Regions from separate parts of the Clostridium gasigenes genome, predicted to be linked through region 3. Evidence: riboswitches for the same ligand, from Rfam matches in the RefSeq annotation. Region 3 holds a riboswitch; each other region holds the start of a gene.
The links. A riboswitch is a leader RNA that binds a small molecule or an ion and turns the genes downstream of it on or off. The one in region 3 is predicted to bind S-adenosylmethionine.
Positions count from the first base shown of each region.

Region 1 (6,040 bases), 410 kb from region 3:
TAATAGATGGTGAAATGTATAAAGAAAAAGATGAATGTATTGTAAGCCAAGAATTTGCTGAGTTAAATAATATTAAGGTTGGAGATTCTATAGAAGTTAACAAAGCTACGGATGAAAATGGTGATGCATATAAACTAAAGGTAACAGGCATATATTTTGATTCTACAAATGAATATAGAATGCCTTTTAAACAAGCGGCTATGAATAAGAGAAATGAAATATTAATTAATTTAGAAACAGCACAGGGAATATCAGGTGATGAAGAATTATACATTCAAGCTAAGTATTACTTAAAGAATCCTGATATGATTAAGAATTTTGAAGAAGAAGTAAGAGCTAAGGGATTACCTGATATGTATAATGTAACTACTGACGAAGAAAGTTATAATAAAATAGTTGGGCCAGTAGAGGGGTTAGGATCTATAACATTAATGTTTGTATTAGTAGTATTAGGTTTAGGATCAGTAATATTAATATTACTAAATACATTATCAATAAGAGAAAGAAAGTATGAAATTGGTGTATTACGTGCTATAGGAATGAAAAAAGGTAAGGTAGCAATAGGATTAATATCAGAGTCATTAATAATAACAGCAATATGTTTAGTAATTGGAATAGGAGCTGGCAGCGTATTATCACAACCGGTATCAAATTCACTATTGCAAAAGCAAATTGAGGCACAAAAGACAGATAAGGTGCCAAGTCAAGGGTTTAGAATGGCTATATCAAATTCAACTGGTTCGGCAAGTGAGGATACAATATCTGAAATTGATGTAAATTTAAATGGAAAAGCAATACTAGAGGTAACAGGAGTTGCACTATTAATAGCTTTAGTAAGTAGTGTTGTAGGCGTAAGTTATATTACAAAATATGAACCAAGAAAAATACTTACAGAGAGGGGATAGAAAATTATGGCAGTATTAAGTGTGAAAAATGTTTCATATTCATATGAAGGTGCAAAGACGCCAGTTTTTAATAATATAAGCGTAGATTTTGAGAGAGGAAAAATTTATGCAATAATAGGAAAATCTGGTGCAGGAAAAACTAGCTTATTATCATTAATAGCTGGATTAGATAATTGCAAATCTGGTGATATATTATATAATGATAAGTCGTTAAATAATATAGATAAAGATATTTATAGATCAAAGAATATTGGGGTTATATTTCAAGGATATAATCTTTTCACTAATACATCAGCCCTTGAAAATATATTGTTGTCAATGGATATTAGTAACGTAAAAGTACCTGATAAAAAGCTATATGCATTTGAGTTACTAAGCAAGGTTGGAATAGATCATCAAACTGCATTAAGAAAGGTTTTGAAATTATCAGGAGGGGAACAACAAAGGGTTGCAATTGCAAGATCACTTGCTCATAACCCAGATATAATAATATCAGATGAGCCAACAGGTAATTTAGATAATGAAACTGAAGATGAGATACTAAAAATATTAGAAGAGCTAGCACATAAAGAGAATAAGTGCGTAATTATAGTAACTCATTCTAAAAAAGTTTCTTATTTTTCAGACGAGATATGGGGGCTTACTAAAGGAAAACTTATCTTTATAAAGGAGTAGAATTAATTATATTAAGTCAGGCGTTTATTAATAAAATAAAGATTTGTATTGACTAGATTTTAATAACATAAATAGGGGGTATTATGAAATTACAAGAAAGAAATAAGGTTTCAAAGGCTACCAAAATATTAAATACAATGGCAATAATTATGGTGATATTTGCAATATTTAATATATATACATCACATATGTATATATCAAGCTTAATTAAACAGGGATTTGATCCTATTAAGCAAATAACAGAAGTTATTAATTATTATTTAAACTCTGTAACGCAATATGTATTTTATGGAATATGCTTAGCTGCATTAAGTTACATTATTAAAAAGGTTGTTTATTTAGGAGATGTTGACAGTATAAATAAATTAGATAAAGACTATTTAGAGAAAGAATCAGTAGTAGAAGAGGAATATGATGAAATAGATATGATTTTAAAAGAATTAGATGTAGAGTAAAAATATATTATAATGAATTGTAAGCTGGGAATTTTCCGAATTAAATAATATTGAGGTTGGAGCTATAACTAAAAAAGGAAAGTTTACAAAGTAAACTTTCCTTTTTTAGTTATATTTTAAGAATTCATTAATTCGCTAGTTATATCTTTATTATCTGTATCAAATATTTTAACAGTAGGAGTTTGGTTATCTACTGCATCAAATTCAACTAATTGCATAAATGGAGCACTAGCTTCAAATTCTAATTTTTCTGTTTTGCCATTGTAAGTAACCTCAGCGTATTTAGCTTTTGTTGCTGCTAAATCACCATAAAGAATAACTCTATCTTGGCTCTTATCTTCATATCTATGGGTAACTGTGGAAACAGCCTTTCCATTTGGGATAAACTTTAAATCAGTATCTAAATAAAATCTAGATTTTAAGAATTTTGCTGGATTACCTTTAACTAAACCAAGCTGATTATTTTGTTTATAAAGAACATAAGGAGCATCCCCTGCAAAAATTGAGCTTATAGCCTCAGATTCTTCAAGCTTTAGTTCTTTTTGTATGAGATTAGTAGAATCTTTAAGGTTTGGCTCTGCAGCTACTGTCTTATTCATGAAATTCCCCATATAAATAACAATTATAGCTGATAATAAAGCAATCATGTTTAATAAAGCTGTACCTTTTCTTTTACTAATTTTTTCAGAAGCATCTTTATTAATTTTATCTAATTCTAATTTTTTAACTTCTTTTAATTCGTTATTTCTAATTTTTTTACTCCCCATAGAACCTATCACCCTTTCCTCTTTTTAAATATGTACAAGTATATTATATCAGTAATTAATGGATTTTTTAAGAGTATTTAGAATATTTAATTTACAATTTTAAGAAATGGGTATATAATTATAAAAAAGAATAAATTTACTTATCAAGAGTGGTGGAGGGACTGGCCCTGTGAAACCCAGCAACCAATATTTTAAATTATTAATTTTAAATTACTAGTTTAAAAATGTGTGGTGCTAAATCCTGCAGTTTTATTAAAAACTGATAGATAAGGGTATTTTATAGTGGCTTACTAAGTCTATAGGAATATCCTATAGGCTTTTTTTGATTTTAGAAGATAAGAGATCTAATAGCGAAGCTAAGTATGATAAGGTATCTACAAAAAATTAACTAGCTAATAAAAAGTACCTTGACTTGATATTTTTTAAAAATGACTTAGGCAAATTTAAATTATAGGGGGGCAAAATTTATGAATATTAGAGAATTATTTGAAAAAAAGAATTTGGTGTTTTCATTTGAAATATTTCCACCAAAGGTATCATCATCAGTAGAAACTATTTACAATACATTAGAGGAGTTAAAAGATTTAACTCCAGATTATATAAGCGTAACCTATGGGGCTGGGGGAAGCTTAACTGAAAATAGAACATGTGAATTATCATCACTAGTTAAAAGCAAGTATGGAATAGAATCATTAGCACATTTAACTTGTATAAATTCAACTAAGGAGGAAATAGATTTTCTCCTTAGGGATTTAAAAAATGCTGGAATAGAAAATATTTTAGCCTTAAGAGGAGATATGACAAGTCATAAATTATCCAAAGCGGAATTTAACTATGCCTCGGAGCTTGTTAATCATATAAAAAGAAGAGGAGATTTCAATATAGTTGGAGCTTGTTATCCAGAAGGTCATATAGATTGTAAGGATTTAGATAGAGATATATTAAATCTAAAATTAAAGGAAGAAGCAGGTGCATCTCACTTTATATCTCAACTGTTTTTTGATAATAATTATTTTTATGATTTTTTAGAAAAAAAAGAAAAATATAATATTAAATCACCAATTCAAGCAGGGATTATGCCTGTTATAAATAAGAAACAAGTAGAAAGAATAACATCACTTTGCGGAACTAACATTCCAAAGAAGTTTCTTAAAATAATGGATAGATATGAACATAATAAAGAAGCATTAAGAGATGCAGGAATTGCTTATGCAATAGAACAAATGGTGGATTTAATTTCAAGTGGTGTGGATGGAATACATTTATACACAATGAATAATCCATATGTAGCGAAAAGAATTAATGGAAGTATTTCATCTATAATAAATTCTGTTAACAATGGAAATGCAATTTAACAAGGCATGTCCAAATAAATATAAAACAGTAGTAAAAGAAAAATGTAGGAGGTAAAAGAACATGGATAAAGTAGAAAGTTTTGAGTTAGATCATAGAAAGGTTAAGGCTCCTTATATAAGAAAGTGTTGTGTTTTAGATGGAGAAAAAGGTGATGTGGTTTGTAAATTTGATATTAGATTTTTACAACCAAATAAAGAAGCTTTTGGAACAGCAGCAATGCATGGACTTGAGCATTTGTTAGCTCATGAATTAAGAAATGAGTTAGATGGAATAATAGATTTATCACCAATGGGATGTAGAACAGGATTTTATTTAAGCCTTTGGGGAAATAGAGAACCAAGTGAAATTAAAGAAGCACTAGAAAAATCATTAAAGGTAGTTTTAGAAGCAAAGGAAATTCCAGCAGCTAATGAAATTCAATGTGGGAATTACAAGGACTTATCACTATTTGGAGCAAAGGAGTATGCAAAAGAAGCACTAGAAAAAGGTTTTAGACTAGATATTTATAATAAAGAGATTTAGTAATGATCATGTTTAGAAAAATAATAATTGCAAAATAAATAACTATTCAGTGTAAAGGCTTGGTGTTTTTTGCAGAGGAATAGATATTACTACAAATGATTAAGGAAGCTTCAAAAAAATAACAAGTCAGGATATTTATCTTGTTATTTTTTTGAAGATCATTAACACATCAAAATTGGGGGCATAATTATGAAATATGAAATAGAGAAGCATTTAAAAAATAGAATTCTTGTATTAGATGGGGCTATGGGAACTAGTATACAAGATTATAAACTTGGAGAGAAAGTATTTAGAGGAGATTGCGCGTGTACATGCAATCAGCAAGGAAATAATGATTTATTAAATCTTACTTCACCTGAGATAATAATGGATATTCATAAAAAATATCTTGAAGCAGGTGCAGATATTATTGAAACAAACACTTTTAACTCAACTAGAATATCACAATCTGATTATAATTTAGAAAATAAAGTTTATGAATTAAATTATTGTGGAGCTAAAATAGCAAGGGCGGCTGCTGATATTTATACAAAGAAAGATCCATCTAAGCCTAGATTTGTAGCAGGATCCATAGGTCCAACTAATAAAACAGCTTCAATGTCTCCAGATATTAATAATCCAGGGTTTAGAGGTATTAGTTTTGATGAATTAGTAATAGCTTTTGAAGAACAAGCTACTGGTCTTATAGATGGTGGTGTTGATTTATTGTTAATAGAAACAATATTTGATTCATTAAATGGAAGAGCTGCAATTATAGCTGTTAATAATGTTCTAAATAGAAAATATTTAGATTTGCCTATTATGATTTCAGGTACAGTTGATAAAAGTGCTAGGATTTTATCAGGTCAAACATTAGAAGCTTTTGCAGGATCTCTAAAAAATGAAAGAATATTAAGTATTGGTCTTAATTGTTCTTTTGGAGCAAAGGATTTAATACCTTTAATTAAAGAACTTTCTAAATCGCAAGGAGTTTATATAAGTTTATATCCAAATGCAGGGCTACCGAATTCATTAGGTGAGTATGATGAGTCGCCAAAGGAAACAGCTAGTTTTATAAAAGAACTTGCAAAAGAGGGTCATATAAATATTGTAGGGGGATGTTGCGGAACTACTTATGAACATATAAAAGCTATAAGTGAAGTGGTAAGCAAATTTAAACCAAGAGTAATTCCAAATATTGAAAAAGAAAGTGTTTTTTGTGGACTTGAAGCTTCAAAAATAAATAAAAATAGTAACTTTGTTAATATAGGGGAAAGGACAAATGTAGCCGGTTCAGCTAAATTTGCAAGGCTTATAAGAGAAAAGAAATATGATGAAGCATTATCTATAGCCCTTCATCAAGTTGAAAATGGAGCTCAGA
Region 1 is NZ_CP071376.1:500,054-506,093, reverse strand. It holds gene J1C67_RS02425 (ABC transporter permease) at 1-905, shown strand, start outside; gene J1C67_RS02420 (ABC transporter ATP-binding protein) at 912-1,580, shown strand; gene J1C67_RS02415 (hypothetical protein) at 1,664-2,035, shown strand; gene J1C67_RS02410 (hypothetical protein) at 2,152-2,802, opposite strand; SAM riboswitch class I at 2,940-3,075, shown strand; gene metF (methylenetetrahydrofolate reductase [NAD(P)H]) at 3,270-4,157, shown strand; gene J1C67_RS02400 (S-ribosylhomocysteine lyase) at 4,219-4,680, shown strand; gene metH (methionine synthase) at 4,870-6,040, shown strand, end outside.
Region 1: it holds a riboswitch for S-adenosylmethionine, as region 3 does, so the genes downstream of both, metF (methylenetetrahydrofolate reductase [NAD(P)H]) here and J1C67_RS04440 (trans-sulfuration enzyme family protein) in region 3, are expected to answer to the same signal.

Region 2 (6,040 bases), 310 kb from region 3:
GCTTTATGGGGCACCGTATATGTATTTTTGGGATAGATCTATTATTTCAGAAGAAAATATAAATTGGGATTTATTAAGAAAAAATTTATCTCCTAAGTTAAAAGAAAGGATAAAAGAATTATTAAAAACTAAGGTAGAAGGTGGAGAAGAATTTGTTCAAGCTTTTGATGATGTAACTACATTAGAGTTTGCAGATAAATATACTAAAAGTTTAATAGTAAGAAGCATAAATTCAATAGGGTTGCTAAAAGAACTTTATAGTCCAGATGTATTTAAAAATATAGATAAAGAAACAAATAATATTTTAAGCAAAGGAATAGATAATTTAAATAAAATGGAATTAATACAACTAAATAAAAGATTATTAAAATCTGAACTAGGAGATATAGCAGAGCCTATAGAAAATTGGGGAAATTCAAAAACTACAGATGTGTTAGAAGATATTAATAAATCTGGAATAGAAAAAATGTGGATAGGATTAGATGATTGGAATGAAGGGTTTATAAAACCAGAATTAGTTGAAAAAGCTAATGAACTAGGATATTTAATAGGAACATACGATTCATATCACTCTATCCATAAGCCGGGAGAAGAAGGTTGGGAAACAGCAACCTTTAAAGATAAATCATTATACGAAAATGCTACTGTTATAAATAAAGATGGAAAGATTAATGTAGGTTTCCAAGGTAAAGGAAGAAAATTAAACCCAACATTATCATTATCAAGTGTAAAAGAGCGGGTTACTGGGATTTTAGACACAGGAGTTAAATTTAATTCTTGGTTTATAGATTGTGATGCAACAGGAGAAATAGCTGATGATTATTCTCCAAAGCATACAACAACTCAAGAAGAGGATTTAAAGGCAAGACTTGAGAGGATGGAATATATAAGAGATGAAAAAAATATGGTAATAGGATCAGAAGGTGGAAATGATTTTGCCAGCAAAACAATAGCATTTGCTCATGGGATAGAGACTCCAGCATTTTCATGGATAGACCCTGATATGAATAAAAATAAAGAAAGTGAATACTATGTTGGTAGATATTATTCAGCAAAGGGAGGGGTTCCAGAGGTGTTTGCAAAACAAATACCAGTAAAAGATAAGTATAAACGTATATTTATGGACTCAACATATACAATTCCACTATATAAATTAGTTTATAATGATTCTGTTATAACCGCATATCACTGGTTATGGGGAACATTTAAAGTAGAAGATGAAGTGAAAAATAGAATGATGTATGAAGTTTTATATAATGTACCGCCGTTATATCATATTGATAAAAATGAATGGGAAAAGCATAAAGAAGAAATGATTTCGCATACAAAAGTTTGGTCAGATTTTAGTAAAAAAGCAATAACAAAAGAAATGACAGATTTTGAAATACTTTCAGAAGATAGACTAGTTCAAATGACTAAATATGGTGATGATTTAAAGGTAATAGCGAACTTCTCAGATAAGAGCGTAAATATAGAAGGAAATGAGATTAAAGGAAAGTCACTTATAATATTTGATGGAAATAATAAAACAATATATACTCCTTAAGATAGGAACGGTAGAGGTAAAGATAATAGATGATTATAAAAATTATGATATAGTAATAATAATTGGAGAAAATAAAAAGGATGATTTTAGAATAAAACAAGATATAAGGGGCTAATATAATGAAAAAACTAAGGAAGATAATAGTAGGATTGATGTTGTTAGGAGTAATAATAGGAGTATATTCAACATACATAGAAGGAAAATTATTAACATCTAAAAAATATGGAATTGAAGTAAATAAAAATTGGAAAGAGAATATTAAAGTTGTACAATTTACAGATACTCAATTAGGAGAATTTTTTTCTTTGGAGCAATTACAAAAGGTAGTAGATAGAATAAATAGTGAAAAAGCAGACATAGTTGTTTTTTCAGGAGACCTAATAGATAACGCATCAAAATATGAAGATTTATATAAAATATCAGAAGTGTTAGCTCAAATACAAGCAAGTAAAGGTAAGTATGCAATATACGGAAATCATGATTACGGTGGTGGAGCAGTAAGATATTACAATGAAATTATGGAGGAATCTGGTTTTAAAATTTTAGTAAATGAAAGTGATAAAATAGAGCTTGAAAACACTACAATAAATATATTTGGATTGGATGATGCTCTTATGGGTGATTATAATAAAGAAGAAACTATGGGTGGTATTAGTAATAAAGATGTGAATTTACTTCTTATTCATGAGCCTGATTTAATAGATGATTTTAAGGAATATCCAATAGATTTAGCACTTGCTGGACATAGTCATGGTGGACAAGTCTATATACCTTTTTATGGACCTATAAAAACAACTGCTTTAGCAGAAAAATATACAAAAGGATTTTATAAAATACATAATGAAAATAAGGGCAAATTATATGTTAATAGTGGACTTGGTAACACAAAAGTTCCGTTTAGATTATTTAACATACCTCAAATTACTGTTATTAATCTTAAAATTTAGAGTGGCAAAAATAGATTAGTGGATTGTTATTTTTGAATATGCATTATAGAGATTTGTATAAGGTATATATTTTAACTAGAGTAATATAAAATTGAATAATATAGAAAAATATGAGAATACTAATATTAGATTAGGCATTTCAAAAAACAAGTAAAGGTGATAGGTATAGTATGAAACAGACATAATCTACTAGTTATTTTTTGAAAATGCCTTATAATAATAGGAGGTGTTGTTATGGGAATGGATGAATTAGAGTTGAAAATGAAAAGATTATATAATGATATTAAATCAGGAGAAGTTACCAAAGAAATTGCACAAGAAGCTACAGAAGCAATGCATGGCATTGAAAAAATGGGTGGAGAAGCAAAAGAAAAATTTGGCGGTATGATGGATGATATGAAAGATGGACTTAAAAAAATTAAAAATAAATTTTAATTAAATATAACTATTAAATAAGCTTATTTTTTTAGATAGGCTTATTTATTTTTTAGGGGACTGAAAGAAAATAACAAGTAAAAGATTAAATACAAGACAAAAGGAGGATAAAATTATTAAAATATTATTAATAAAAGTTACATTAAGAGCGTCTTGGGTACATTCTTTAAAAGAAAAAAGAATGGTTGTAAAAAGCATAATACAAAAGCTGAAAAATAAATTTAATTTATCCGTAGGTGAAGTTGACAAGCAGGATATACATCAAACTATTGTAATAGGAATATCAGCAGTTTGCGGAAGTAGTGCACAGGTAGATTCCACTATGGAAAATGTAATTACTTTTATAGAACAGAATACAGATGCAGAAATCATTAATATAGAAAATGAAGAACATATTTTTTCATAGTAATAAGTATTTTCGAAAGAATATATAAAGGAAAAAAAGTAATTTTAGGGAGATGAAAAAATCTGACTAGTTAATTTTTGAAGATCGCTTAGTTATGTAGAAAAATGGAAAAATAGGTGATATAATTATAAAAACAAGGTATCTTTTTATGTTAAATATAGAAGTATTAAATATGATTGGGGAAAGAGTTATGAGAAGAAGTGCATTAATGCAATTTAAAAGGTTTGAAGTAAATGGTGAGTATAGAGATATACAAATTGAATTAGATGCTATTTTAGATGGGGATGTAGATGCAATTAAAATAAAAAGTAGAGGATCAGCAGAATTTACAGGTAATGTAATAGCTAAAGAAGCAAGATTTGGAGGATTATGCAAAATAGGTGGGAACTGCAATATTGATTTTCTTGAAATCTGTGGAGAAAGTAAAATAGATGGTAATATAATTGCAGATGAACTTATTGTTGATGGCAAACTTAAATGTAATGGTAAATTGTTAGAATGTAATAAGATTAAATTATCTGGAACTATAACTTCTGGAGGAGAAGTTAAGGCTAGTGTAGCAACTGGAAAAGGTGGATTAGTTTTAGAAAAAATAGAAAGTGATAACATAGATTTAATCTTTAATAAAAAGACAACTTTAAAAGAAATTAAAGGTACAAAAATTAATATAATAGGGACTAAATCAAAAGGATTTATAAGTAAATGTTTATCTAAAGGTGGATCATTAGTTGAAATAAATAATATTGAGGGTAATGATATTACTTTAGAAAATATTGAAGCAAAATCAGTTAAGGGACACAATATAAAAATAGGGGAAAACTGTATTATTGAAAAAGTAGAATATACAGGTGAAATTAACATAAATGCTAATTCAAAGGTTACTAAGAAAATTAAATTATAAGTAAATATAGTGTGGATGAGGGAGTATATAAATAATGGAGTTTAGACTAGGAACTAATGAAGATATGAATAAAATTTGTGAAATTCTAAAGGACGTTGTAAAACATAAAGCCCATGGAATGAATTGGACAGATTTTTATCCGAATAGAGAGGTATTTCAAATAGACATAGACAATGAACATTTATATGTATTAGTAGATAAAGAAATTTTAGGTGTTGTAGTTTTAAATAATATAGAAGATCCTAATTATAAAACTATTACTTGGAAAAATAACGAAGAATATTTAGTGATACATAGAATTTTCACATCATATAATACTAGAGGCAAAGGATTTGGAAGAATACTAATAAATAAAAGTATACAACTTGCAAAAAAAAATAATTTAAAATCAATTAGATTAGACACTTTTAGTGAAAATATTAGTGCTCAAGGATTTTATAAGAAACAAGGGTTTAAATACACTGGAACTGTTAATTTACAAGGAAAACCTGGAGAATTTTATTGCTATGAATTATTAATTTAAGATACTGTAAGAAAATATATTGTAAAAATTATAAAATAAGTATTGACAAAATTATCAGAAAATTATATATTAATAGCAACAACAAAAACTAAATAGTGTTTAAGATATTTCTTATCTAGAGTGGTGGAGGGACTGGCCCTGTGAAACCCAGCAACCAATGTTTATTAAAAACATTGCAAAAAAGCAAATAAACTTAGCTTTGCTAAATTTATTATGTTGTTAATTTTGTATTGTAGTTATTAACAAATTGGTGCTAATTCCTGTAGCTTTTTTTAAAAGCTAAAAGATGAGAGAGTAAATTAATAGGTGATATGCGCGCTCTAGAGATTTATTCTCTAGAGTGCTTTTTTATTTATAAAAATAAAAATGGGAAAATTTACACCCCAGGGGTGTTATAAGGAGGAGTAATGGTTCTATGATAAAAATTAATGGAGTAACTAAGAGTTTTGGAAAAGTAGAAGTGTTAAAAGGTATTTCAGTTAATATAAAACAAGGTGAAATTTATGGACTTATAGGACATAGTGGGGCTGGTAAATCAACTTTACTTAGATGCATAAATGGTTTAGAAAGCTATGATGGTGGATCAATTAAAGTAATGGGAAAAGAAGTTAAAGATTTAAATCAAAAGGAACTAAGAGAATTTAGAAAAGATTTAGGAATGATATTTCAAGGGTTTAATCTTTTAAAGAGAAAAAATGTGTTTGATAATATAGCATTACCTCTAGAAGTTTGGGGATATACAAAAGAAGATATAAATAAAAAAGTGAATGATTTATTAAGATTAGTTGGTCTTGAAGATAAAGCTAAAAGTAAGCCAGAAGAACTAAGCGGGGGACAAAAACAAAGGGTTGCAATAGCAAGGGCGCTGGCATTAGAGCCAAAGATATTACTTTGTGATGAAGCAACATCAGCTTTAGATCCTAAAATTACAAAGGATATTTTATCATTATTATATAAAATAAATAAAGAATTTGGAATAACAATTGTTATTGTTACCCACCAAATGGAAGTTGTTAAGGAGGTTTGTGAGAAGGTCGCTTTAATAGAAGGGGGCTTTTTAAAAGCAGAAGGCAAGTCAGAAGATCTTTTCTTAAAACCAGGAGTATATCTTAAGAAATTCTTAGGAGAGCAGGAAGATGAAACACTACCAGAAAGTGGGGTTAACATAAAGCTATTTTTCCCAAGTACATCCTCAGAAAATGCTTTAATCACAAAAATGGCTAGAGATTTAAATGTGGATTTTTCAATAGTTTGGGGCAAGCTAGAAAAATTTAGAGATAGT
Region 2 is NZ_CP071376.1:604,336-610,375, reverse strand. It holds gene J1C67_RS02950 (glycoside hydrolase) at 1-1,546, shown strand, start outside; gene J1C67_RS02945 (hypothetical protein) at 1,515-1,661, shown strand; gene J1C67_RS02940 (metallophosphoesterase) at 1,666-2,493, shown strand; gene J1C67_RS02935 (hypothetical protein) at 2,728-2,928, shown strand; gene J1C67_RS02930 (DUF503 domain-containing protein) at 3,044-3,334, shown strand; gene J1C67_RS02925 (hypothetical protein) at 3,483-4,235, shown strand; gene J1C67_RS02920 (GNAT family N-acetyltransferase) at 4,270-4,758, shown strand; SAM riboswitch class I at 4,867-5,051, shown strand; gene J1C67_RS02915 (methionine ABC transporter ATP-binding protein) at 5,174-6,040, shown strand, end outside.
Region 2: it holds a riboswitch for S-adenosylmethionine, as region 3 does, so the genes downstream of both, J1C67_RS02915 (methionine ABC transporter ATP-binding protein) here and J1C67_RS04440 (trans-sulfuration enzyme family protein) in region 3, are expected to answer to the same signal.

Region 3 (6,040 bases):
GGTTTGCAGATCTTGAATAGTCATATTTCCCAAAATTTTCTATATCGAATTGATGATATGTTGATGTTTGGTATATAGGCGTACTTAATGCGCCTGTATTTTTATCTATACTTCCCTCTCCATGTAAAATTTTTGTCCCAAATTTCATAATTATTCCTCCAATACAATTTCTAAATCTTTTATTAAATCATCTATCTTCTCTATTCCAATAGAAAGTCTTAATAGATATTCATCTACCCCTAATTTTTCTTTAATTTCTAGCGGAATTTCTGCATGGGTTTGTGTATAAGGATATGTTACTAATGTCTCAACTCCACCTAAGCTTTCTGCAAAAGAAATAACTCTTACTCCTGATAATATTTTAGGAATTATATTTTTATCTTTTACCCTAAATGAAATCATGGCTCCAAATCCCCTGCTTTGAAGTTGATTTACGTCGTATCCTTTATGTTCTTTTAGCCCTACATAAAAAACCTTATCTATATTTTTATTTTCTTTTAACCAGTTAGCTATTTTAATAGCATTCTCTTGGCATCTATCCATTCTAATATGAAGTGTTTTCAATCCTCTTAATACTAGCCAAGAATCAAAAGGTGAAAGAGTAGCTCCCGTGGATTTTTGAATTATTCTAAGCTTACTAATTAACTCCTCGTTATTAGCTACTATAAATCCTGCGAGCACATCATTATGTCCACCTAAATATTTAGTGCCACTATGAACTACTAAATCAATTCCGAGATTTAAAGGTTTTTGGTAATATGGTGTCAAAAATGTATTATCTACTATAGATATAAAGTTATACTTCTTACATATATCTACTATCATATTTATATCTGTTATCCTCATTAATGGATTTGATGGTGTTTCTACAAATATAACTTTTGTATTATTTTTTATAGCCTTTATAATTTCATCTTCTTTTGATGTATCAACAAATGTTGCTTCAATATGATATATTCTGTATATATCATTGAATAATCTAAATGTTCCTCCATATAAATCCTCTGATAAAATCACATGATCTCCAGATTCCAATAAATTTATACAAGCTGTTATAGCTGCTACTCCTGTTGAAAACCCTAATGATTCTTTTCCACATTCTAATAATGCTATAGTTTTTTCTAGTTCTTCTCTTGTGGGATTTTGAAGTCTTGAATAATCATATCCGGTGCTTTCATGTAATCCATTATGCTTAAATGTAGCTGCTTGGTATATTGGAAAACTTATTGCCCCAGTTTTCTCATCTCCACCACTAGCACCCCTAACTGCACTTGTTTCAAAATGGCATGTATTAAAATTGCTCATAAAATTGCCCCCTTTTATTTTTAGATAAAAAAAAGTCACTTCTCATAAAATGAAAAGCGACTTAGAATAATCTAGTCTAATAGTAATACTGAATATTACTTTTCTTCTTATTTTTCAGGATAACCCTGCAGGAATTAGCACCACATTCATTTAAATATCAATTAAAATTGTTATTTAATCAAATAGGTTGCTGGGTTTCAAAGGGCCAGTCCCTCCACCACTCTTAATAAGATCTAATATTAAATTTATAACTCTATTATATTGCTTTCACTTTTTTTGTCAATCTTTTTTTTTATATCCATTCTCTATAATTAATTTTTGTTTTTCTTTTCTGCTTAGTTGTTTAACTTCATATTCTCTTTTCATAGCCTCAATTTTATTGTTAAATTCTTCAAAATAAACTAACTCTACAGGTAATCTTCCTTTAGTATATTTTGCTCCCTTTCCTTGTGAATGAACTTTAAATCTCTTATCTAAATCATTAGTCCACCCTGTATATAATGAACTATCTGAACATTTTAATATATACATGTAATTCATATTTTTCTCCTATAATATATCTTTCACTTGTTTTCCATGCTTTTATTATACACTATTCTATACCTCTTATTTGAGCTATTTCCCCCTTTTGTTCAATATATTATCTCGATATTTTTCAAACTATCTATAACCTATTTTATAAAACAGGTTATATTCCGACTTGAAAATCTAATTATTATATTAATATAATTAAAAAAATAATTGTTTATATTTACATATTTTCTTTAATAAATACTAACACTATTACCAACAAAATTAATTAGGAGGAAATATTTATATGAGAATTTTTAATAAGCCAAGATTTCTACTTATAACTTTAATATTAAGTTTATTTTTATTTACAAGCTTTGCAACTGTTTCTTCACATGCTAGTCCTAATGGATTAGTTATTGATACCAGTAATATTATTTTAGGAAAAGTCTATTATGACAATTTTTCTATGGTAGCTAAAAAATTAACCTCTGCTAACGGAATTGGTTACTGCTTACAAATAGATAAAGATTATCCTCATAGTGAAATTTTTACTAATCAAGGCACTGTGAACTATGATATTGAAAATATTTTAGCTTGTGGTTACCCAAATAGATCACCCAAGGATTTAAACTTGCCCTCTGAAGAGGACGCTTACTTTGCAACCCAAATTGCTATTTGGAGCTATATAGAGGGTTATGACACTTCTAAAATAACTGGAGATAGACCTGAAATAATAACAGCTATAAATACTATATATAATAATTCTTTAACTCTAAAAAATGTTAAATTGAATTATGATACAAACTTATTTTTCACTGCAGATAGCATTCAACATGTGGTTATATTATCAATAAATATATCTGAAAGTCTTCCTATTTCAGATATTTCTCCAATAATTGATGAGTCTAATATTATCCCGGGTAAATAATATTAGGCATTGTAAAATAAAAATGATAGCCCTAATATTCTATCTTGAACGTTTAATCTTATATTTAAAGAAAAAAGAGAGTTCTAATTTAGTATAAAATTTTATAAAAGAGAGTCATTCATAATTATTTTAATAATAATTTATGAATGACCCCCTTTTTTTTATAATTAACTTATGTTTTTTAAAATGCCTAATCTAATTTTTTGCTATCTATCCAGCTCATCATTCCTCTTAACTCTTTACCTACAGTTTCGATTTGATGCTCTGATTCCATTCTTCTTGTTGCATTGAAGTTTGGTCTTCCTACCATGTTTTCAACTAACCAGTTTTTAGCGAAAGTACCATCTTGAATTTCAGTTAATATTTTCTTCATTTCTTTCTTAGTTTCATCTGTTACTATTCTCTTTCCAACTACATAATCACCATATTCAGCAGTGTCTGAAATTGAATATCTCATCATGCTCATGCCACCTTGATACATTAAATCTACTATTAATTTCATTTCATGTAAACATTCAAAGTACGCATTTTCTGGTGCATATCCAGCTTCTACTAAAGTTTCAAACCCAGCTTTTATAAGAGCTGTACATCCACCACAAAGAACTGCTTGTTCTCCAAATAAATCTGTTTCCGTTTCATCTTTAAAAGTAGTTTCTAATATACCAGCTCTTGCTCCACCTATTCCATTTGCATAAGCTAAAGCATAATCTTTAGCCTTGCCGCTGTAATCTTGATGAACAGCTATTAAACATGGAACTCCTGATCCTTCTGTATATGTTCTTCTTACCATATGTCCTGGTCCCTTTGGTGCAACCATATATACATCTACATTTGCAGGTGGAACTATTTGAGTGTAATGAATATTGAATCCATGTGCAAATACTAAAGCATTACCCTCTTCTAAATAAGGTGCAATTCCAGCTTCATATATAGCTCTTTGCTTTTCATCTGGAACTAATATCATTATTACATCTGCTGCCTTAGAAGCCTCTTCAACTGTTGCAACTTTAAGCCCCGCTTCTTTTGCTCTATTCCACGATTTACTGCCTTCATAAAGACCAACTACTACATCTATTCCACTTTCATGTAAATTTAATGCATGAGCATGACCTTGGCTACCATAACCAATTACTGCTACCTTCTTATTTTTTAATAATTCTAAATTTGTGTCCTTTGCATAATACATCTTTGCCATTTTTTTAGCCCCCTAATTATTTAAAATCTTCTTCCATTATGATTTGATTGATCGGTGCACCTGGTGCAACCATTGGAAATACTTTTTTGTCACTGTGTATTATATAATCAATAACAACTGGTCCATTAGTATTTAAAGCATCTTTTAAAACTTCTTCTAAATTTTCTTTCATTGATACTCTTAACCCTTTCGCCCCAAAAGCCTCTGCTAATTTTACAAAGTCAGTAGATCTATTAAGAGTAGTTTCTGAATATCTTTCTTCATAGAATAAGCTTTGCCATTGCCTTACCATCCCTAACGAATTATTGTTCATAATTATCACTATAATTGGTAGATTATTTTTAACTGCTGTAACTAATTCATTACAATTCATACCAAAGCTACCATCTCCAGCAATGTTAAAGACTCTCTTATCCTTTTTCGCCATTTGAGCACCTATAGATGCTCCAAGTCCAAACCCCATAGTTCCAAGCCCACCAGATGATATAAATGTTCTTGGTGTTTTATAATTAAAATATTGCGCAGCCCACATTTGATGTTGACCAACTTCTGTTGTAATTATAAAATCCCCTTTATCAAATTTATCTAATTTCTCAAATAAAAACTTTGGTGTTAAAGATCCTTCTTCTGGCATTTCTAACTTTTTAATAGTTTTAAGATTATTTATATTATTAAGCCATTCTTCATTTTTCTTATTGTTAATTAACGGCATTAGCCTCTCTAAACTTACTTTTAAATCACCTATTATAAATGCATCAACCTTTACATTTTTATTTACTTCAGCTGGATCAACTTCAAGTTGAACAATCTTTGCATTTTTAATATGATCTGGGCTACTAATTACTCTATCGCTAAATCTAGCTCCAAGTGTTATTAATAAATCACATTTCGTTGCAGCAACGTTTGATGCTTTAGTTCCATGCATTCCTATCATTCCTGTATAAAGTCTATTATTGCAAGGAATAGCCGATGTACTCATTAATGTAGTTGCTAGTGGCGCATTTATTTTTTCTGCAAATCTAATTACTTCCTCGCTAGCTCCTGCTATATTAACCCCACCACCTGCATATATAAAAGGTCTATTACATTCATTTATAAGCAGTGCTACTTCTTCTAAGGATTTTGCTGTTATGTGTTTTTCTTTCTTTTCTACATTCTTTGGTATTAACTTTTCATATATAGCTTTATTTGCTGTAATATCCTTTGGAATATCTATAAGAACTGGCCCTGGCCTTCCTTCTTGTGCTATATAAAATGCTTCTCTTATTATATTTTGTAATTCATTAACATCTTTAACTATATAATTGTGTTTAGTTATTGGTATTGTAATACCCGTTATATCTACTTCTTGAAAACTATCTTTTCCAAGTAGTGCTTTTGGTACATTTCCAGTTATAGCTACCATAGGAACTGAATCCATATAAGCAGTTGCAATTCCTGTTACTAAGTTTGTTGCGCCTGGCCCTGATGTTGCAAGACAAACTCCTACTCTGCCAGTTGCTCTTGAATATCCATCTGCTGCATGAGCTGCCCCCTGCTCATGACTTGTTAAAATATGATTTATTTCCTTACTATATTTATATAGTTCATCATAAATATTTAAAACAGATCCCCCTGGATATCCAAATATAGTTTTAACACCTTCATCTATCAAAGATTTTATTAATATTTCTGCCCCAGTTAATAACACATTGCCCCCTCCTTATTTTAGGCACCTTCAAAAAATAATATTCCTATATACAGTTTATTATTTCTTGTATATGCCTCTTACTTATATACAGCCCCCGCACTAGCCGAACTTACAAGTTTAGCATAACGAGCTAAATATCCTTCTTTTATTTTAGGTTCTTGAATTTTTAATTTTTTTCTTCTTTCTTCTAAAACTTCATCAGAAACTAAAAGTTCAAGCTTTCCTTCATTTATATCAATTGAAATTATATCCCCTTCTTCTACTAGTGCAATAACTCCACCTTCTGCAGCTTCTGGTGATACATGTCCTATGGCAGCCCCTTTAGTTGCTCCACTAAATCTACCATCTGTTATTAATGCTACACTTTTATCCAGTCCCATTCCTGCAATTGCTGAAGTTGGTGATAACA
Region 3 is NZ_CP071376.1:913,409-919,448, forward strand. It holds gene J1C67_RS04435 (trans-sulfuration enzyme family protein) at 1-148, opposite strand, end outside; gene J1C67_RS04440 (trans-sulfuration enzyme family protein) at 151-1,305, opposite strand; SAM riboswitch class I at 1,410-1,538, opposite strand; gene J1C67_RS04445 (GIY-YIG nuclease family protein) at 1,585-1,845, opposite strand; gene J1C67_RS04450 (thioester domain-containing protein) at 2,123-2,746, shown strand; gene ilvC (ketol-acid reductoisomerase) at 2,937-3,941, opposite strand; gene ilvB (biosynthetic-type acetolactate synthase large subunit) at 3,958-5,631, opposite strand; gene ilvD (dihydroxy-acid dehydratase) at 5,709-6,040, opposite strand, start outside.